DNA from 3 places in the Pseudoxanthomonas sp. LjRoot204_2 genome. Region 1 is predicted to be linked to each of the others. Evidence: predicted binding sites of a transcription regulator. Region 1 holds the regulator's gene; each other region holds the start of a gene.
What was found. The regulator sigma-54, encoded in region 1, starts transcription at its own class of promoters, with help from an activator protein. The targets are predictions, from matches to a motif close to TGGCACGNGCNTTGC.

Region 1 (7,485 bases):
GGTGGCGGCGACGCTGTTCTGGCTGACCTGCTCGCTGCGGATCTTGGCCGGGTCGTTGGCGAAGGTTTCGCGCGCTTCTTCGGTGACGGAGAAGTCCATGTCCACGGCGACCTCCGCATTGACGCGGCCGGGGCCGGTCAGCGGTTCCAGCAGTTCGCGGATGCGTTCGTTGAAGGACGTTTCCAGTTTGCGCACGCGCTCGAACTGGGCGGCGTTGAGCGCGGCCTCGCTGTTCGGGTCGCTGATGGTCAGCATGCGGCCGCTCTGGTCGACCACGGTGACGCGCTCCGGGGCCAGGTCGGGGATCGAGGACGAGACCAGGTGGACGATGGCATCGACCTGGTTGCGCTCCAGCATCGTGCCCGAGCGCAGGTCCAGCACCACGGACGCGCTGGCCACTTCGCGCTGCCGGGTGAACGCGCTGGGCTTGGGGATGGCCAGGTGCACGCGGGCGTCGCGCACCGGACGCAGCGTGGTGATGGTGCGGACCAGTTCGGTTTCCAGTGCGTGCTGGTAGCGCGCGTTCTCGACGAACTGGCTGACGCCGAAGCCGGGATCGCGTTCCATCATCTCGAAGCCGAGGCGGCCGCTTTCGGCCAGGCCGGCGCCGGCCAGCTTCAGGCGGGCATCGTGCAGGTTTTCTTCGGGCACGGAGATCGCGCCGCTGGCCTGGTCCAGCTGGAAGGGGATCTGCGCCGCGCGCAGCATGTCGGTGGCTTCGGCGGTGGCCTTGGCGTCCAGGCCGGTGTACAGCGGGGTGTAGGCCGGCTTCTGCGACCAGAAGAACACCATCATGCCCACCGCCACCGCACCGGCGATCAGCAGCAGCGTGCCCATCTGCTTGAACACGCGGGCGTCCTGCATCTTGGTCAGCGCCGCGCCGGCCTTGTCGGCGGTCAGCGATTCCTTCAGGGCTTCCTTGGACAGCGTGAGGGCCATGGCGACGGGTCGGTTCTAGGAGAAGGAAAGGGAAGGTGGGTGCCGCATCACAGCGGCATGTTCATCACGTCCTGGTAGGCCTGCACCAGGCGATTGCGGACCTCGACGGTGGCGCGGAAAGCGACCTGCGATTGCTGGGCGGCCACCATCACCCGCGCCAGGTCGGCGCGCGGGTCGCCGAGTTCGAAGGCCTGGGCCAGCGCGCCGGACGTCTTCTGCGCGTTGTTCACGCCCTCGAGCGCGTTCTGCAGGGTGTCGCCGAAGCTGGGCGCCTTGACGCCCGGCTGCTCCAGTCCCACCCGCCCCGGGCCGATCGCGCCCGGATTCGGCATCGGCTCCAGTGCGCGGGTACCGACCTGGTGCTGGTAGCTGCGGATCTGCGAGAGGATGGAAGTGACGTCGGACATGGGCGGGTGCTTCGGTCGTCGGGTGTCTTGCGTAGTCGGTTGCAAGACCCGTGCCGGAAACCGCGCCCGGGGCCAGTCAGTTTTCCGTCGCCAGCGCCACGTCTTCGCGCTCGATGCCGTACTTGCGCAGCTTTTCCACCAGCGTGGTGCGGCGCAGGCCCAGCAACTGGGCCGCATGCGCGACCACGCCGCCGGCGCGGTCCAGCGCGTCGCGGATCAGGTTCAGTTCGATCTGCGCGATGTGCTCGCGCAGGTCGATGCCGGCTTCGGGCAGGCGATCGGCGGGCGTCACGGCCGCCGCCACGATGGCCGACGGGGCGGGTGCGGTGGCGGCCGGCGCAGGCGCTGCGACGACGGTAGGCGCGGCCGGCACCTCGACGCCTTCCGGCTGGTAGCGCTTCGGCAGGTCGGCCACGCGCACCAGGCCGCCKGGATGCAGCACGGCAAGACGCTCGACCAGGTTGGTGAGCTCGCGCACGTTGCCCGGCCAGGCGTACAGGCGCAGCGCCTGCAGCGTCTCGCTGGCGAAGCGCACTTCGCCGCGGCCGGTGCGCGAGAGCTGCGCGGCGATGGTCATCACCAGGTCGGGCAGGTCGTCGGCGCGCTCGCGCAGCGCGGGCATCTCGATGGGGAACACGTTGAGCCGGTAGAACAGGTCTTCGCGGAAGTGGCCGTCGGCGATACGCGCTTCCAGGTTGCGGTGGGTGGCGGCGATCACGCGCACGTTGCAGCGGATGGTCTGGTTGCCGCCGACGCGCTCGAAGCTGCGTTCCTGCAGCACGCGCAGCAGCTTGACCTGCATCGGCAGGCTCATGTCGCCGATCTCGTCCAGCAGCAGCGTGCCGCCTTCGGCCATTTCGAAGCGGCCCTTGCGGGCGGTCAGCGCGCCGGTGAAGGCGCCKTYCTCGTRGCCGAACAGCTCGCTCTCCAGCAGGTCCGGCGGGATGGCGCCGCAATTGATGGCCACGAACGGGCCGTCGCGACGCGGCGACTGGTCGTGGATGGCGCGGGCCACCACTTCCTTGCCGGTACCGGACTCGCCGAGCACCAGCACGGTGGTGTCGAAGGTGGCAACCTGCTCGATCATGCGGCGCAGCCGGGTGACCGCGGGACTGTTGCCGGTCGGGCCGCTGGTGCTGACCTGCTGGGCCTGGTGTTCGGTATCCAGCCGCTTCAGGCTGGCGCGGCGCAGGCAGGCTTCCAGCTGGGCGTGGCGGATGGGGCTTTCCAGCGCCCAGACCCCGGCCTCGTGCAGGCCGTGGGCGGCCGCGAAGCCCGCGGTGTCGCCTTCCAGCAGCAGCACCGGCGGGGGCAGCGGGGCCTTGCCCAGCCACGCGAAGAAGCCGTCGGCGGCCTTCTGGTCGTCGAGCGAACCGACCACCACCGCCAGCCAGTCGTGCTGCCGGGCGCGGCGGACATCCACGTCACCGGCGCTGGAGACCCAGCGGGGCGTCAGGTCCATGAATTCGAGCAGTCCGGCCAGGCGTTCGGCACGCGTGGCGTCGGCGTCGATGACGAGGATGCGGGATTCACTCATGGCGGCGGTCTTTGAATTTTTCGAGGATGGGCAAGACTTCCTGGATGTAGGAAAGCTTGCTGACGAAGTCGTCGGCGCCGGCGCGCATCGCGTGTTCGCGGTGTTCCGCGTCGTCGAAGTGGCTGGCGATGACGATGAAGGGCGGGGCGTCCTGCGTCTTGATCAGGCGGGTGGCCTGCAGGCCGCCCATTTCCGGCATGGCCAGGTCCATCAGCACCACGTCCGGACGCAGGGTCTCGGAGCGTTCGATGGCTTCCAGGCCATTGCTGGCACGGCCCACGATGTCCAGCCATTCCACCTTGCGCAGGTGGCGCAGGGCGGCATTGATGAAACCTTCGTGGTCGTCCACCAGCAGTACGGTGATCTTGCTCATTGCGGTCGTGCTCCGTTATCCAGCCTTGGCCAAGACGGATACGGTAGCGCGTCGGCGTTCCCGGGCGGGAGCGATATCGAGTTGTTCACGGTACTTGGCGACGGTCCGGCGGGCGATATGGATGCCCTGGCGCGCCAGCAGGCCGGCGATGGCCTCGTCGGCCAGCGGCTTGCCCGCCGGTTCGGAATCGATCAGGCGGCGGACCATCGCGCGGACGGCCGGGCCGGACACGTTGGCGCCTTCCAGACGTACCGCGAAGAAGTGCTTCAGCTCGAACGTGCCGCGCGGGGTCTGCATGTACTTGCCGGTGGTGATGCGCGAGACGGTGGACTCGTGCATGCCGATGGCATCGGCGATCTCCTTCAGCGTCAGCGGGGCCATCGCTTCGTCGCCCTGGGTCAGGAAGCCCGCCTGGCGTTCGACGATGGCGCGCGCGGTGCGCAGCAGGGTGTCGTAGCGGATGGAGAGGCCACGGGTCAGCCAGCGCGCCTCCTGCAGCAGTTCGCGCAACTTGCCGGCGCCTTCGGACGGCTCGACCTGGTCCAGGGCGCGTTCCTGCATGGCGTTGACGCGGACGCGCGGGGTGGTGGCCGGGTTCAGTGCCACGCGCCACGCGCAGTCGGCGTGCCAGGCCACCACGTCCGGCACGATGTAACCGGTCGGGGCAGGCGCCAGCGACGCGCCCGGGCGCGCATCCAGCGACAGCACCAGCCGCACGCCTTCCATGACCTGGTCCAGGTCGAGCTCCAGCAGGCGGGCGAGGGCGTCGTACTCGTGCGCGGCCAGCAGGGCCATGCCGTCGGTGACGATGCGGCGCGCGACGTGGCGGGCGGGCACGCGCCCCTGCAGGCAGTCCAGCTGTACCAGCAGGCATTCGCGCACGTCGGCCGCGGTCAGGCCGGGGAACTCGCCGCGCAGCAGGCGCTCGCGCAGGGCGAGTGCGGCGCCGGTGGTGAGGTCGAAGCGCGCCGACGCCAGCAGCGCCAGCGTATCGGGTGCCTGCTCCAGGTAGCCGGCGTCGTTGGTGTGCTCCAGCCAGAACGCGACCACGTCGAGCGCACGATCGTCCAGTTCCAGCGCCAGGCGGTCCAGCACGCGGACGTGCGGGTCGCTGGATTCACCGGCCTCGACGCGCTGCATGCGGTCGTCGTCGCCGTCCTGCCAGCCGGCACCGGCCACGTCCCACAGGTTCGATTCGGGAAGTTCGTCGAACGCGGCCGTTTCCAGCGTCGCCACGTCCTGTGCGGGGAGCACCTCGATGTCACCGGCCGGGTCGGCGTCCTGTACTTCCTCCACTTCGAGCAGCGGATTGAGGTCCAGTGCCCGGCGCACCTCCATCTCCAGCTGCAGGCCGTCCAGCTGCAGCAGCCGGATCGACTGCAGCAGTTGCGGCGTCAGGTGGAGTTGCTGCCCGAGCTGGGTGGAAAGTCCCGTCTTCATTCCCGTGATCCCCGATTCGATGGCATGCCGAGCTGGCTTCACATCGTGTTGACACTGTGCGGGTCGGGTGACGGAAAAAAAATCAGGGCGTTTCTGGTCGTGCTGCGGGCACGCCCCACCTGCCGTCAGGGTTTCCCCTACGACGTCGGTTCAATGGCGGAGGCAGGCGCCCGGAAGGGCGTGGCGATAACGGAATTCCGTCACGGAAGCGGTGTCGCTCCCGGGATACTGCAAGGCTCAGGCCAGTTCGTTCTGGTGGCGCGCGGCCAGCAGCAGCAGATCGTTGGCGCGGCGGCAGCCCAGCGATTCCATCATCCGCGCGCGGTGCGTTTCGACGGTCTTGACGCTGATGCCGAGCTGGGCGGCGATTTCCTTGCTGCTCATGCCGCTGCCGAGCTGGCGCAGGATTTCGCGCTGGCGCGGCGAGAGTGCGGCGATGCCGGTCGGACGCTGCGGGTTGAGCATCGGCGCCAGCATCTTCGACGACACCTGCGGGCTCAGGAATACCTGGCCGTCGGCGGCCGCACGCAACGCGAGTTCCAGTTCCATCGGCGCGGCTTCCTTCACCACGAAGCCGGCGCAGCCGCGATCGAGCGCCACGCGTACCTGGGTGGGATCGTTGTGCATCGACATCATCACCACGCGCGTCTGCGGCAGCGATTCGCGCAACAGGGGCAGCAGGTCCAGGCCACTGCGGTCGGGCAGGGACAGGTCCAGCAGGATCAGGTCGGGGCGGTGGATCGCCGCCATGTCGAGCGCCTGTTGGGCATTGCAGGCCTCGGCCACGACATCGACGTCGGGCAGGGCCTGCAGCAGCCGGCCGATGCCGGCGCGGACCAGGGTGTGGTCGTCGACGATGAGTACACGCACGGGAGAAATCAGTCGTTGTCGCGTTGCAGGATCAAGTCACCATAACGGTGCACGTGCGCGGCGCCAATTCATAATCGCGATGGAGCGGTGAAAGCACGACGCACGTCACGCTTGCGGCGTCCGTGTCCCGCCGAAAACAGCGAATACCGCAGATTGTCGACGTGACGCGCGCACGGCCGCTGGTGCGCTCCCGGACGATCTGCGCGAAACGCGTTTACGTCCGGCTGGCCAGCTGCCGTGCTTCGGCGACCTGGCGGCGATGCAGGCGGAACAGGTGACGGTCCAGCGCTTCCGCCAGGCCGGCATTCAGGGCATCGAACTGCAGCCACAGGTGGAACAGTCCCTGCGATCCCTCGACATGGTCCAGCACGGTCGCCGGCAACTCGATCTGGTCGCTCAGCCACGTCGCCGGTTGTACCGTGACGATGCCGGGCGTACCGCTTGCGCAGGCGGGCAGCGAGGCCGCGTCCAGGCGAATGCCCCGATGCGACCAGCGCAGGCCGGTCACGGGAAGCGCGGCTTCGTGGCGGCGTGAGAGCCGGCCCAGCAGCGAGAGCACCAGGTCCAGCTTGGCTTCGATGCGCTGCTGCGTGGGCGTGGATTCCTTGCGTTCTTCCGGATCGTCGCCGCGGACGTCTTCGGCGACGGCCAATCCCTTCAGCAGCGCTTCCGAGGGTGCCTGCATCAACGCGCGCTGGCCGGCGTCGAAGCGCGCCGGCAGCACGACGTCACAGGTGAGCGCGCCATCGAAGAGCGCGTGCTCGGCGGGGTGCTCGACCAGCACGATCGGGGTAGTCATGGCTCATCCCTCGACGACGGACAGGTACGCGCGCGCGGCACGATCCGCGCGTTGCGTGGCGTGCATGCGTACGCGCGCCTGCTCGCGGGCGTCCTGCATGCTCTTCTGCAGTTCCAGCTGCGCGCGCAGCAGGACGGCCAGCGCGTCGTAGCCTGCGCTCCGGCCGCCGTCGGCATGGAGGAAGGCGCGCACGTCGTGGTCGTGGCGATTGAGCAGGCGCTCCACGTCTTCCAGTTCACCGGCGTGCAGGGCGCGACGCATGGCGTCCAGCTGGGCGAACAGCTCGTCGAGGGCCGGCGCGGTGCTCATCCTGCCGCGGCCATCGCCGGGACCTGGCGCTGCTCGTTGGGAATGGCGTTCCACGCTGACTCGATTTCGCCCAGCAGGTCCAGCGATTCGCGCAGGGCGGCGGGATCGTTGTGGAGGTTGGCTTCGATCAGGCGCGTCTGCACGTAGTCGTAAAGGGCCGACAGGCTGCCGGCGATCTCGCCGCCCGCCTCGTGGTCGAGCGAGCCGTTGAGGTGGCCGATGATGGCGCTGACTTCGCCGATGGCCTTGCCCTTGCGGGCCAGGTCGCCGCGCATCACGCAGGCTTCCGCCAGGCGCAGGCGCTCGCAGGCGCCCGCCAGCAGCAGGGCGACCAGACGGTGCGGATCCGCTTCCATCACGGCGCTGCTGAGGCCGGTGTTGCGGTACTGCGCGGCGTAGGACTGAAGTGACATTCCATTTCTCCTGGGGATCCGGTCGGGGAGGCGGTCCGGACCCGCGGTGATTAACTGCTCGTCTGAGCGGTGAGCGACGCCAGTTGCTGGGCGAGGGCGGAACTGGTGGTGTTCATCTGCGAAATCATGCTGTCCAGCGCCACGAACTGCGCCTTGTAGCGGTTGCCGACGGCCTCCATGCGCGCATCCAGTGCGGTGCGCTGCGTGGCGACATCCTTGATCTGCGCGTTCAGCCCGTTGGTGCGCAGGGTGAACGCGCCATCGGTGCCCACATAGCTGCTGACCGCGGTCTGCAGCCGGCCGGCGAACGCGGTGTCGCCGGTGAAGGCGGTGCGGATCTTCTCCGGGTCAGCCGTCAGGGCCGCGGTGAACTTGCTGCTGTCGAACACAAGCGTGCC
Region 2 (6,476 bases), on a different contig from region 1:
TCAACGGATGTTGATGACGGTCTGGGTGATCTGGTCCTGCGTGGACAGCATCTGCGAGTTCGCTTGGAAGTTGCGCTGCGCCACGATCATGTTGACCAGTTGCTCGGTCAGGTCGACGGTCGAAGCTTCCAACGCGCCCGAGGCCACCTGGCCGAAGTCCGACGTGCCCGGCGCGCCGATACGCGGTTCACCGGATGCGAAGCTGTGCGTCCACGTGTTGTTGCCCTGCGACACCAGACCCTGCGGATTGGTGAAATTGGCCAGGCCGACCTGGCCGATGGCGCGGTCCACACCGTTGGAATAGCGCGCATACACCACGCCTTCCGGCGAAACGCTGAACTCGTTGAGCTTGCCGGTGGCGTAGCCGTCCTGGTTCTGGATGCGCTTGGCGAACTGTTCGCCGTACTGCGTGGTGCCGCTGATGTTCATCGTCATGTTGAGCACGCCGGCGCCGGTGCTGGGCGTGAACGGTGCCAGCGTCACCAGGCCGTTGGCCGGCGCGGTCAGCGTGCCGTTGTTGTCGAACTGCACGGTGGTCGGTGCGCCCATGGAGGCGCCGTCCACATAGGTGTGCATCTGCCACTCGTTCGGGTTGGCCGTCTTAACGTAGTACACGGCCTGCTGGTGGGCCACGCCGAGCGAGTCGTACACCGTCACCGAGGTGGTCTCGTTGTAGCTGGCGCTGTCGGTGGGCGAGAACGGCGCGATCGTCGGCTGCGACGCATTGCCGGGCAGGGTCACGCCCAGGTCCACGTTGGTGGTCGGCGAGGGCGCACTATCGGTGGTCAGCAGCTGCAGGTCGACCAGGTTGCCGGTATCGAAGCCTACGCCGTCGGCGCGCGGCGGGAACACCTGCAGGCGGTAACCGTCGGGCGTGGTGACGAAGCCATTCGCGTCGCGCTGGAAGTTGCCGGCGCGGGTATACACGTTGGTGCCGTTGTTGCTGACGGTGAAGAAGCCTTCGCGGTCGATCGCCAGGTCCAGGTAGCGGCCGGTCTGGTTGATGTCGCCCTGCGAGAACTGCTGGGCCACGTTGGTCACCCGCACGCCCGCGCCGATGCCGTTCTGCAGCAGGCCGTAACCGGTGGTGGAGAACACCTCGGCGAACTCCGCGCGCGACTCCTTGAAGCCGCTGGTGTTGACGTTGGCGATGTTGTGCGAGGTAACGTTGAGGTCGGCATTGGCCGCCCTCATGCCGGACAGCGAGCTGTTGAAAGCCATGGAAGACTCCTTGCTGGATGCGGTGGGAGTGAGGTCAGGACGCCGACTTGCCGATGCGCAGCACGTAGTCGAGCGGGGCGGTGCCCAGGCCGGGCAGGTTGAGGTACAGGCCGTCGGAGCCGATGGTCACGCTTTCCACGGTGGCGTCGACGTACGTATTGAGCGCGGTGCCGGTGCCATCGCTGCCGGTATGCGTGGCCTTGATGGAGTACGCGCCGGCCGCCGCGCGTTCGCCGGTGGCCTTGACGCCATCCCAGACGAAGGCGGTTTCGCCCTTGCCGGTGGATTCGACGTCGATGGTGTCCACGACCACGCCACTGGCATCGGTGATCTCGAACGTCACCTTGCCCGCACCCGGGGACATGACCAGGCCCGTGGCATTGCCGGTGGCAGGCAGTGCCACCGAACTGGACGGCACCACGACGGAATGGCCGACCAGCGCCGCGCCCTTCAGCACCTGGTCGCCGGTCAACGCAGAGGAGAAACCGCCGACGGTGGTGTTCAGTTCGCTGATGCCCTGCACGGTCGAGAACTGCGCCAGCTGCGCGACGAATTCGCTGTTGGACAGCGGCTTCAGCGGGTCCTGATGGCTCAGCTGCTCGGTCATCAGGCGCATGAAATCGGCCTGGCCCAGCGTGTCGGCCTTCTTGGTGGTCGCCACACCCGAGGAGGCGGTATTGATGGCGGCGAACGGATCGCCATTGATGGTGGTCATGTGCGTGGTCGCTCGGTGGCGGGGCGTCAGCGGCCCATGGTCAGGGTGGCCAGGGCGAGTTCCTTGGCCGTGTTCAGCACTTCCACGCCGGCCTGGTAGCCGCGCGACGCCGAGATGAGGTTGACCATCTGCGAGACCGGATCCACATCGGGCGCGTAGACGTAGCCGTCGCCGTCGGCCATCGGGTGGCCGGGCTCATAGCGCTTGATCGGTGGCGCATCGCTCTGGCTGATCTCCTTCACCTGCACCGACGTAAGCGAGCCGTCGCCGCGCAGCGGGCGCGCCTGGAACACGGGCTCGATGGGCTTGTAGACCGCATCCGCGGACGAGGCGATGGAATCGGCGTTGGACAGGTTGCTGGCGATCGTGTTCAGGCGCACGGACTGCGCCTGCAGCGCGGAACCGGCGACGTCGAAGATGGGCAGGTTGCTCATGGCATGCCTCCTTACTGGCCGGTGATCGCGGTGAGCATGGTGCGCACCTTGGATTCGATGAAGCTCAGCGAGGCGCGATACTCCAGCGCCGCGCGGCCATAGGCGGCGCGCTCGGTGTCGGCGTCGACGGTGTTGCCGTCCAGGCTGGGCTGCACGCCATCGCGTTCGAACATGCGCGGGGTGGCGTCCTGCAGGGTGAGGTGCAGTTCGTTGGTGGTCCGCAAGGGCGCGGCCCTGGCGGCGGCGTTCTTCAGGGCAGCCTGGAAGTCCAGGTCCTTCGCCTTGTAGTTCGGCGTGTCGGCGTTGGACAGGTTGCTGGCGATCAGCTGCATGCGCTGCTCACGCAGCGGCAGTGCCGCCGCATGGACACCGAGGTAGTTGGAGATGGGATTGGACATGGCACCGCTCCGGCAGACCGTTGCCGGGGATGCTGCAYGGCGTGTGCCAGAACGTGCTCTTCCTTCGCCCCGTGCGGCGGGGAGAAGGTGCCCGAAGCGCGTGCCCCATACTCGATACGGGGGCGGATGAGGGGCGCTTTACGCCGCCATTTGCGCTGCCGCCACCTGGTTCAGCCGGAACAGCACGTGCTCGGCCAGCTCGTGCGGGCTGTACTTCGCCACGAAGGCGTTTGCGCCCACGCGTTCGACCATGGCGTTGTTGAACACGCCCGACAGGGACGTGTGCAGCAGCACGTAGAGGCCGGCCAGGCCCGCATGGCGCCGGATTTCCGTCGTCAGCGTGTAGCCGTCCATCGCAGGCATCTCGATGTCGGAAATGACCATGGCGTAGCGTTCGGCCGGGTTCTCGCCGGCGGCGTGCACCTGCAAGAGGTGGTCCAGCGCCTGGCGCCCGTCGGATAGCAGGGTGGCAGTGACGCCCAACTGCTCCAGTACGCTGCGGATCTGCGAGCGCGCGACACGCGAGTCGTCGACCACCAGCACCTGCATCGGCGGGGCACCGGCGGGCAGGGCCATCTCCGGCGCCAGCGTGGCGTCCATGCGCGACTGGCAGATGTCCGCCAGCACGCTTTCCACGTCGATCACTTGGATCAATTCGCCCTGGAAACGCGTCACCGCGGTCAGGAAGCTGTTTTCCGCGCCCAGTTCCGGCGGCGGATGGATGTCTTCCACCGCGATGTTGACGATGCGCTCCACGCCGCTGACCAGGAACCCCTGGATGGACCGGTTGAACTCGGTGACCACCAGGTAGTTGGGCGCGTTCTCGGGATTGGGGTCCCGCTCGGGGTGGCGGATGCTCAGTCCCAGGTCCAGCACGGGGACGGAACGGCCGCGCACGTCGGCCACGCCCACGAATTCGGTGGGCAGTCCGGGAAGCTGGAACAGGGGCGGGCGGCGCAGGACTTCCTGCACCTTGAAGACGTTGACGCCAAAAAGCTGACGCCCGCCCAGGCGGAACAGCAGCAATGCGAGGCGGTTGTGGCCGGCCAGGCGGGTGCGCTGGTCGATGCGGTTGAGCAGGTCCTGGGTCATGGACAACTTATCGGCACGCCCAAGGGGTGCTTGAGCGGCGTTGCACTTTCCTTCGCCCCGCCTGCGGGGAGAAGGTGCCCGGAGGGCGGATGAGGGGCGGGCGCGGCGCCTGATCGAGCGCCGGCGCGTCARCGCTTCGTTCGCCCCTCACCCGCCTTCGGCACCCTCTCCCCGCTGCGCAGGGCGAGGGGCAGGAACTGGCACACGCTTTGRACCCACCCCGCCGATGAACCACCGGAGCCCGCCCATGCTGCTGCGCCTGACCACCGCCCTGATCGGCGGTCTGACCGCATGCGCCGTGCTCGCCGCGGACTTCCAGCCGGTCGACAGCATCAAGGCCGCTGCCCTCGGCGCCTTGCCTGCGGGCAGCGAAGCCGAGGCCACGCTCGATCCCGCCCTGCGCCTGCCGCGCTGCGGTGCCGCGCTGGTGGCGCGCATCCAGGGCAGCAACAACGTGGAAGTCAGTTGCCCGCAGGATGCCGGCTGGCGCCTGTTCGTGCCCGTGCGCGTGCGCCGCAGCCAGACCGTGCTGGTGCTGGCGCGTGGCGTGGCGCCAGGCGAGACCATCACCGCCGATGCCTTCGTCGCCGAGCGCCGCGATGCTTCCCGCGTCGTCGGGGCGGCTGTCGCCGATCCGGCGCAGGCGGTGGGCCGGGTCGCGCGACGCATGCTTTCTGCCGGGACGGTGCTGGCGTCGACCGACCTGGTCGCGCAGCGCCTGGTCCGGCGCGGCGACAATGTGGCGCTGGTGTCCCGGCGCGGGGGCGTGGAAGTCCGCGTCGCCGGCAAGGCATTGGCCGATGCAGGCGAGAACGAGCGGGTGACCGTCGAAAACCTGTCCTCGCGCCGCGTGGTGCAGGGTGTGGTCGGGCCGGGCGGCGACGTCTGGGTGAGTCGATGAAAATAATTCGCGATCGGCCCTCAAGATGTCCCGCGGGGTGCCGATACCGACGCTGGGTGGAAGGACATCGGGCAGAAAACGGGCCTTCCTCGGAATTGTGCGATCCGTCACTAAAGTCGACCGGGTGGCGGCCGATAACTCCTTTGAACCCTGTTACAGGTGACTGACATGAACCAGAAAATCGAAGGCACTCCCCCTGCCGCCATCCGCAGCACAGGCCCCTTGGGTGGCCGTGTCGCCCCGGCGGGCGCCGACCGTTCCAGCCCCGTGGAAGCCAGCGCGGCAGGCGACAGCCTGCGCCTGACCGGCGAGGCCACCAGCCTGCAGGCCATGCAGCGCGAACTGTCCACCGCCCCGGCGATCAACGAGGCACGCGTGCAGGCCGTGCGCGAAGCGCTGCAGGCCGGCACGTACAAGATCAACGGCGAGGCCATCGCCGACGGCATGCTCGGCCTGGAAGACCAGCTGGGCGGCTGAGCACCATGACGCACGCCCCCCTCCAGCGACTGTCCGCGGCCCTGGAAGAGGAGCGTCGCGCCATCGTCGAGCACGACGTGGAAGCGCTCGTGCGCTGCACCCAGGACAAGCTGGACGCGCTGCGGGCGCTGGAAGGCGCCGCCGCCGGCTACGGCTTCCCGGACGAACTGCGCCAGCGCCTGGCCGAACTCGCCGACATGAACCACGCCAATGGCATCCTGCTGGCGCGTCGGCGTCGCGAAGTGAACTGGGCGCTGCGCCACCTCGGCCGCACCGAAAGCCACGGCGCCTACGACGCCCAGGGCCAGACATCGACGAACGCCGCCCCGCGTCCGATCGCGGTGGCCTGAGCCCGGTGCCGGATCCGCAAACTGCGACACCGCACCTTGCCGCTCCTGCGGCCGCGCCGGATACTGGCGCCCCATCATCGCCGCCACCCGATCCATCCGTGGCCACAGACCCGCTGACGAATCCGCCTTCCGGCGCCTGCACCGTGGACGACATCCCGTCCTTCGCCGATCTCAAGGCGCTGGCCGAACTGATGGACGATGGCTACCTGCTGTGCCGTGGCGATGCGCGTCCGTTGCACGCCAATGCAGCCGCCCGCGCGCTGGTGAACGATGAAGGCGACGTGCTGGCCGCGCTGTCCCGCCTGTTGCCCGCCGACGCGATCCGCATCGCGCGCGAGACCGGGCGCTGGAATGCCGACCTCACGCTCGACGACGGCCTGGTGCTGCAGGTGCGCGCGTACTTCCACGACAGTCCGGGCGGCGGCCACTGCATGGTCGTGTTCCACGACGTGAGCGAGGCGCATGCGCGCCAGCAGGAACTGCAGCGTCGCCATGCACAGCTCCGGCAGACGCTGGTGCGGCTGGCCGGTGCGCAGGAGCAGCTGGTCCAGTCGGAGAAGATGGCCTCCATCGGCCAACTCGCGGCCGGCGTTGCGCACGAGATCAACAATCCGATCGGTTACGTGCACTCGAACCTCGGCTCGCTGCAGGAATACCTGCACAGCCTGTTCTCGCTGATCGAAGTCTACGAGCGCGCGCTGCGCCTGCCGGACCCGAAGACGATGCTGCCCGAGATCGAGGACCTGCGTGCACGCGCCGACATCGACTTCATCACCGGCGACCTGCCGCAGCTGATGTCCGAGTCGCGCGAAGGCATCGAGCGCGTCACCGCGATCGTGCGCAACCTCAAGGATTTTTCGTACTCCGGGCGCGACGACAGCTGGAAGT
Region 3 (7,395 bases), on a different contig from region 1:
GTGCCGGCGGCCTGCTGGATGGCCTCGATGACGGCATCCAGTCGCTCGTCGGTCACGACGGTCTCGATCTTGATCTTGGGCAGGAAATCGACGACGTACTCGGCGCCGCGGTACAGCTCGGTGTGGCCCTTCTGCCGGCCGAAGCCTTTCACTTCGGTCACGGTGATGCCGGACACGCCCGCTTGCGACAAGGACTCTCGGACCTCGTCGAGCTTGAACGGCCGGATGATGGCGGTGATCAGTTTCATGCGCATACCCCGATGGTGGATGGAACCGGCCGACCGGAGCCGGCCGGCGGTTTCAGGTCACCCGTGCGCGCAGCCCCCTGGCGGCGGACACGTTGTCGGTGCGGAGCGGTGCATGAACCGCATCCGTGCCCACCGCGATCATTTGCGGCGGGAACGGATGACGTGGGAGGGAGCAGCGGTTCATGGACCTCTCCTGTGTTTCCCCAAGTACAGCGTTGGTGCGATCTCCAGGAATCGAAGACAGGTGGTGCCCCGGTTCCCCAACCGGGCGAATGCATCGCGGGACGATGCACTCGATAAGGTGCGGCGATGGCGACGGGTGGGAGGGGAGATCCGTCGCCATCGCCGCGAGAACTCAGTGCGCGACCGCTGCGTCGCGGAGGGCCGGTGCATGGCCCTCCGCGTGCATGGCGATGTGCGCGCAGGCCTGCATCAGTTGGCGTAATACAGCTGGTATTCCAGCGGGTGCGTGGCCGCGCGGAACTTGGTCACTTCCTGCATCTTCAGCGCGATGTAGGCATCGATGAAGTCGTCCGACATCACGCCGCCGGCCTTGAGGAAGTCGCGGTCCTTGTCCAGCGCGTCCAGCGCCTGGTCCAGGCTGGAGCAGACCTGCGGGATGTTCTTCTCTTCTTCCGGCGGCAGGTSGTACAGGTCCTTGTCGGACGGCGCGCCCGGATCGATCTGGTTCTTGATGCCGTCCAGGCCGGCCATCATCAGCGCGGTGAAGGTCAGGTAGCCGGACTGCAGCGGATCGGGGAAGCGGATCTCGATGCGGCGCGCCTTCGGATTCGCCACCCACGGAATGCGGCACGACGCCGAACGGTTGCGCGCCGAGTAGGCCAGCATCACCGGCGCCTCGAAACCCGGCACCAGGCGCTTGTAGCTGTTGGTGCCCGAGTTGGCGAACGCGTTGATCGCCTTGGCGTGCTTGAAGATGCCGCCGATGTACCACAGCGCCAGCTGCGACAGGCCGCCGTAGCCATCGCCCGAAAACAGGTTCTGGCCGCCCTTGGCCAGCGACTGGTGCACGTGCATGCCSSWGCCGTTGTCGCCGACGATGGGCTTGGGCATGAAGGTCGCCGTCTTGCCGTTGCGGTGGGCGACGTTGCGCACCACGTACTTCATGCGCTGCAGTTCGTCGGCCTTCTGCACCAGCGTGTTGAACTTGGCGCCGATCTCGCACTGGCCGGCGGTGGCGACTTCGTGGTGGTGCACTTCGACTTCGATGCCGACCTGTTCCAGCGTCTTGCACATCTCCGCGCGCAGGTCGTGCAGCGAGTCGGTCGGCGGCACGGGGAAGTAGCCGCCCTTGACGCCGGGACGGTAGCCGCTGTTGGCGCCGTCGTAGCTCTTGCCGCTGTTCCAGGCGCCTTCTTCGGAATTGATCTTGAAGAAGGTGTTGCRCATGTCGTTGGCGAACTGGACCGAGTCGAAGATGAAGAACTCCGGCTCCGGGCCGAAGAAGGCCACGTCGGCGACGCCGCTGGCCTTCAGGTYGGCCTCGGCGCGCTTGGCGATGCCGCGCGGGTCGCGCGTGTAGCCCTGCATGGTGGCCGGATCGAGGATGTCGCAGACCAGTACCAGGGTCGGGTCGGCGTAGAACGGATCCAGATAGGCCGTGCTCGGGTCGGGCAGCAGCACCATGTCCGACTCGTTGATGCCCTTCCAGCCCGAGATCGACGAGCCGTCGAACATCTTGCCGTCTTCGAACAGGGACGCATCCACGATGCTGYCGGGGAAGGTGACGTGCTGTTCGACACCGCGCATGTCGACGAAGCGCAGGTCGACGAACTCGACCTTGTGGTCCTTGATCAGCTTCTCAACGTTGTCCAGGGACATCTCGGAACCTCGGGTTGGATAAGTGTGTGACGGGATACAGCAATCCCCGTGCCAACCCCGGGGACGCGGCAAGTGATTGATTGTCATGGACATCCTTGACGGATTCGTCACACGGAATCCCTGTTTTGGTGCGGAATTCTGACTCAGCGAACCAACGCGGTGCGTGGCGCTTTCCACTATTCTTTGCCGCCCTACCCTGCAAGCCCGCTCCGATGACCGACCTGCTCGCCGCCCTGCTGCTCGGCATCCTCGAGGGCCTCACCGAGTTCCTGCCGGTGTCCAGCACTGGCCACCTGCTGATCGCGCAGCACTGGCTGGGCGAGCGGTCGGATTTCTTCAACATCGTGATCCAGGCCGGCGCCATCCTGGCCACCACCCTGGTCTTCCGCCGCCGCATCTGGGAACTGACGACCGGCTGCTGGCGCGATCCCCAGGCCCGCGACTACTCGATGAAGCTGGCGGTGGCCTTCCTGGTCACTGCGCTGGTCGGCCTGCCGGTGCGCCTGGCCGGATGGGAACTCCCGGAAACCGTCACGCCCGTGGCATGGGCCCTGATCATCGGCGGCGTGTGGATGCTGGTGGCCGAGCACTTCGCCGAGAAGCGCGGCGACGTCGCCACCATCACCTGGAAGGTCGCGGTGCTGGTGGGCCTGGCGCAGGTGGTGGCGGGCGTGTTCCCGGGCACCTCCCGTTCGGCCGCCGCGATCTTCATGGCGATGCTGGCGGGCACCAGCCGGCGCTCGTCCGCGGCGGAGTTCGTGTTCCTGGTCGGCATTCCCACCATGTTCGCGGCCAGCGGCTACGCGTTCCTGGAACTGGTGAAGGACGATGCGCTGGGCAGCGAGAACTGGGGCGAGGTGGCGCTGGCGTTCGCTGCCGCCACCGTCACCGGCTTCGTGGTGGTGAAGTGGCTGCTGGGCTTCATCAAGGCGCACCGCTTCACCGGCTTCGCGATCTATCGCATCGTGCTGGGCGCGCTGCTGCTGTTGTTGATGCCGGTCGGCAGCTGAGCCGCCGCGCTCCCTGCTCCCTGTAGGAGCGACGTCGGTCGCGACCGCACGGCCGACATGCCCTGAAGCGGCTGTTTGCCATCCGGGCGCGCTGCGGCGCGTTCATCCCAATGCACGGTGAATGGCTATCGGGGCGAGGTCGCGACTGACGTCGCTCCTACAATCAAGCGCGATGCCCGGCCTTCACCCCATTCCAACCTGCCGCGCGTTTGCATGGGGCCACCGTCGACGGAGAACGCCATGAAACGACTGCTGCTGCTCGCCTTGCCACTGGCCCTCGCGGGCTGCCCCAAGCCGGCGGAACGGGCCGACACGCCAGCGCCCACCGTGGCCGCCACCACCCCGGACACCGCGGCAGCCGCAACGATCGACGCGGCCGCCCTGCTTCCCCAGTACCACTGGCAACTCATGGACGCGACGGACACGCAGGGCAAGCGCATCGATGCGCTGTTCGTCCGGCCCGACAAGCCGGTGCAGTTCGACTTCAGGGAAGGACGGCTGGGCGTGTCCAACGCCTGCAATCGCATGGGCGGCACCTACACACTGTCGGACACCAGCCTCACCATCGGTCGACTGACGTCGACCATGATGGCCTGCACCGACGATGCGCTGATGGCGCTGGACCAGGAGATCGGCAAGCGACTGGATGGGACGTTGAAGGTCGCCGCCACGCAGGACGGCGTCGCTCAACTCGCGCTGACCACCGCGACCGGAGAAAAACTGCTGTTCGCCGGCAACCCGACCGCCGAGACCCGCTATGGCGGCCCCGGCCAACGCGTGTTCCTTGAAGTCGCGGCGGACACCAAGCCGTGCAGCCACCCGCTGATTCCCGACAAGCAGTGCCTGCAGGTGCGCGAGATCGCCTACGACGACAAGGGCCTGAAAGTCGGCACGCCGGGCGAGTTCCAGCACTTCTACGACAGCATCGAGGGCTACATGCATGAGCCCGGCATCCGCAACGTCCTGCGCGTGGACCGCTACACGGTGAAGAACCCGCCCGCCGACGGATCTTCGAATGCCTACGTGCTGGACATGGTGGTGGAGTCGGCCAGCGAGAAGAAATAAGGTCCGTCGCACGAAGCGCGCCTGATCCAGGGCGTGCTTCGTGGCTGTCGGTCAGCCGCTATAGTGGCGCGTCACCGCACCTGACGCGCCAGCATGCACCCCCCCGCAAGGAACGCTTCTCCCCTTCCCTGGATCGCTGTCGCACTCCTGGTCGTCTCCGCCCTGCCGATGTGGTGGCCGGCGCTGCAGACGCCATTCTGGGGCGACGACTACGTGTTCCTGCATGCGGCGCATGCGACGAATGCCACGGGCGCGCCGTGGTGGTCGGATTTCTGGCCTTCGTCGCCGCCGCGCTTCTGGCGGCCGCTTTCGCAGGAAGGCTACTGGCGCTGGATCGACGCGTCGCTGGGCGGCAGTGCGCATGCCGCGCACATGGTCAGCCTGATCCTGCATGTCCTGGCCACGCTGGGCGTTGCGCTGTTCGCCCTCCGCCTCGCGCGCGCCTGTCGCTGGCAGCACGCCGGCCGCATCGCCGCGCTCGCTGGCGCCGTGTACGTCGGACTGACGATGCACCTGCTGCCGGTGCATTGGGCGGCCGCTGCCAACAATGCCCTGCTGACGCTGTTCACCACGCTGCTGCTGGCCGCCTGGATCAGTGCGCGTGATGCGGCCGGCAACTGGCGTACGGTGCTGCTCGCGTCGCTGCCGGTATGGCTGGCGCTGGCCTTGCTGAGCAAGGAATCCGCCGCGCTGACGCCCGCGCTGATGATCGTGGTCGCCGCTTTCGTTGCCATGCGCAGGCCGGATCGCGGCGAACTCGTCGCGTGGCTCGCCTGCGTGGCGGTCGTTGGCGTGTGGCTGGTGCTGCGCGCGCGCTTTACCGCCAACACCGATGCGTCGTACGCATTCGGCCTGGGCAGCAATGTCGTGCGCAACGCCGCATCGTTCGGCGCATGGCTGTTGAACGTCCCGCGCGAGGCGATGCGGATGGCAGTCGCGGGCGAACGCATGCGAGGACTGGCCTGGATCGCGGCCACCGCACTGCCGATGCTGGCAGCCTGGGCGGTCGCCGGTTGGCGCGGGCGGACGCTGCTGACGCGGTGGCAGTGGATGTGCGTCGGCGCGTTCGCCGTGCTGGCGTACGCGCCCTACTTCCTGTTCGCCTGGAACAGCTACGAGTATTACGCAGCCATCGCCGTGATCCTGCCCGTGATCGCGCTGGCGCGCTGCCTGGCGACCGATGCTGCCGCGCTGTGGGTGGCGACGCTGATCGTGGTGTCGTCGTGGATCGCGGTGGAGGGCACGCGCCGGCTGGACCATCCTGGCCTGATCGGTCGCGCGCACTGGGCGGAAACGACGCTGCAGGCACTGGAATCGCAACGGATCCCCGCGCCGCTGCATGTCAGCGTCGCGGACGCGCAGCGCTTCTATGCCATCGGCCAGATGGGACTGGCATGGCGGCTGGGCCTGGATCCGGAGCAGGTCCGCGTGGCGCCGGCATGCCCGCCCACCGGCACGTGCCTGGTCATCGGGGCCGATGGGCGGACGCGCTGGCGACACGCGGCGGAGTGAGGTACCGCACGCGCATCCCTCACGCAATCGCGGCCGCGCGCCTCCGTACCACGCGCGTGCGCGGCCAGAGGTCGTGCCAGCCCCGCGGATCGTCATCGTCCGCCAGCAGGACCGAGAAGGCTTCGAACGGCACCACGCGACTCGCGCTGCGCAGCAGTGCCTGGCCGAACCGGACCCGGCGCCCTGCCTCGTCGACCACGCGCGTACCGGTCACGAGCTTGCCGATCGTGGTTCCCGTGATCCCTTCCATCAGCGTGTAGTAGAGGATGATCGCAACGTAACCGATCAGCTGTTCCTGCCACCACGTCAGCCGCCCGGCCCACGCCAGCACCGCGTCGCCGCCGATCATCCCCGCGACCAGCAGGGCCAGGAAGATGAGCCCGATCACGATGACGCGATCGATCATCCAGTGGACGAAGCGGCGGCCCTTCGTGGCCGGCACGTGCGGCACGCCGTCGCCTCCGGGATCGGCGACGGCGCTTCGCGGGCTCTCGTAGGGATTGCCGCCCTCCACGGGCTCAATCGCGCAGGGTCGCGTTCAAGGTGTACGTGCCGTGCACCAGTGCTTCCGCCAGCACATGGCCCTGCATCGCACGCTCCACGTCGCCGGCGGTGAAGCGGGCCGGCAGGTCGAGCGCGGCGACATCCAGTGCGAACAGGCGGAAAAAGTAACGGTGAACGCGTGCATCGTTGAACGGCGGGTAGGGACCGTCGTAGCCGTGGTAGTCGCCTCCCATCTGAGCATCGCCGGCAAACCAGCCGGTGTAGTCGTTCAATCCCTGGCGTGCGCCGGCCGGTCCGGCGGGCTGCTGCTTGCCCCGGGCAGTGACGCCGTCGCTGCAGCTGCCGGCCGCGATCTCGCGCACGCCGTGCGGGATGTCCGCCATCGCCCAGTGGATGAAGTGCGCGCGCGGCTGCTCCACCGGGATCTGCAGGTCGTCGCGACCCACGGTGTCCGGCACGGTCGGTGCATCGGGGTCGATGCAGAGCAGGGCGAAGGACTTCGTCCGGTCCGGCACGTCGGTCCACGCCAGGTGCGGATTGCGGTTGGCGGCGAACCCGTCGGGCTGGCCCATCGCGAACTCGGCCGGGATGGGCTTCATGTTCTCGAAACTGTCGCTCCACAGACGCATGGGTGGCTCCTCGAAAAAAGGGGAAGACCAGGCGCCGGAGGGGCGCCGTCGCAGTCCGGATGGCGCGCCCGGCCAACGCCCGGCAAGGACCCGATTGTAACGGGCGGGACCGCTCAGGCCGTGGTGGCGGCCAGGCGCTCGGCGACCCAGCGCTCGGCGTAGCCATCGCCGGCGACGTTCTCGATGAAGGCGCAATGCCCGCCCCATGGCGCGATCTCCAGCGTGGCCTGGGGCGGCAACGCCCAGTCGCGGAAGGTGTCGAACGGGATCACCGGGTCGTCCTCGGCCATCAGGATGTGCGCCGGCACCTCGAGGCCGGCAAGCCGATCCCCCGAGATCGCATAGCCGTCGAAGTAGGCGTCCAGCGTGCCGAAACCGGTGTGGCGCTGCACCAGCCAATCGGTCAGCGCGCGGATGTCGAGCGCCAGCACGGTGTCGTCGAAATCGTGCCGCTGCGGGAACAGGTGGCGCTTGCGCTCCAGCGAACGGCGCCACTTGCGGGCGAAATACCAGTCGTACAGCGGCATGCCGCGCTCGATGCGGTCCATCGTGGTGGCCGGATCCAGCAGCGGGCAGACCGCCGCC

Region 2: flgB (flagellar basal body rod protein FlgB) is a predicted target of sigma-54. The motif match lies at 2,803-2,817, and genes of this name have one in related genera.
Region 3: glnA (type I glutamate--ammonia ligase) is a predicted target of sigma-54. The motif match lies at 2,130-2,144, and genes of this name have one in related genera.

Annotation. Positions count from the first base shown of each region.
Region 1 is NZ_JBGFFG010000076.1:2,245-9,729, reverse strand. It holds gene fliF (flagellar basal-body MS-ring/collar protein FliF) at 1-939, opposite strand, end outside; gene fliE (flagellar hook-basal body complex protein FliE) at 987-1,346, opposite strand; gene AC04L7_RS05570 (sigma-54 dependent transcriptional regulator) at 1,423-2,883, opposite strand; gene AC04L7_RS05565 (response regulator) at 2,876-3,256, opposite strand; gene rpoN (RNA polymerase factor sigma-54) at 3,272-4,696, opposite strand; gene AC04L7_RS05555 (response regulator) at 4,934-5,566, opposite strand; gene AC04L7_RS05550 (PilZ domain-containing protein) at 5,781-6,365, opposite strand; gene AC04L7_RS05545 (hypothetical protein) at 6,369-6,674, opposite strand; gene fliS (flagellar export chaperone FliS) at 6,671-7,087, opposite strand; gene fliD (flagellar filament capping protein FliD) at 7,138-7,485, opposite strand, start outside.
Region 2 is NZ_JBGFFG010000168.1:185-6,660, forward strand. It holds gene flgE (flagellar hook protein FlgE) at 1-1,221, opposite strand; gene AC04L7_RS09550 (flagellar hook capping FlgD N-terminal domain-containing protein) at 1,256-1,936, opposite strand; gene flgC (flagellar basal body rod protein FlgC) at 1,963-2,370, opposite strand; gene flgB (flagellar basal body rod protein FlgB) at 2,382-2,768, opposite strand; gene AC04L7_RS09565 (chemotaxis protein) at 2,907-3,860, opposite strand; gene flgA (flagellar basal body P-ring formation chaperone FlgA) at 4,114-4,761, shown strand; gene flgM (flagellar biosynthesis anti-sigma factor FlgM) at 4,930-5,238, shown strand; gene AC04L7_RS09580 (flagellar protein FlgN) at 5,244-5,588, shown strand; gene AC04L7_RS09585 (ATP-binding protein) at 5,687-6,476, shown strand, end outside.
Region 3 is NZ_JBGFFG010000032.1:2,744-10,138, forward strand. It holds gene AC04L7_RS02875 (P-II family nitrogen regulator) at 1-248, opposite strand, end outside; gene glnA (type I glutamate--ammonia ligase) at 681-2,090, opposite strand; gene AC04L7_RS02885 (undecaprenyl-diphosphate phosphatase) at 2,303-3,100, shown strand; gene AC04L7_RS02890 (DUF4377 domain-containing protein) at 3,341-4,165, shown strand; gene AC04L7_RS02895 (hypothetical protein) at 4,259-5,677, shown strand; gene AC04L7_RS02900 (RDD family protein) at 5,697-6,128, opposite strand; gene AC04L7_RS02905 (YbhB/YbcL family Raf kinase inhibitor-like protein) at 6,196-6,810, opposite strand; gene AC04L7_RS02910 (YheT family hydrolase) at 6,924-7,395, opposite strand, start outside.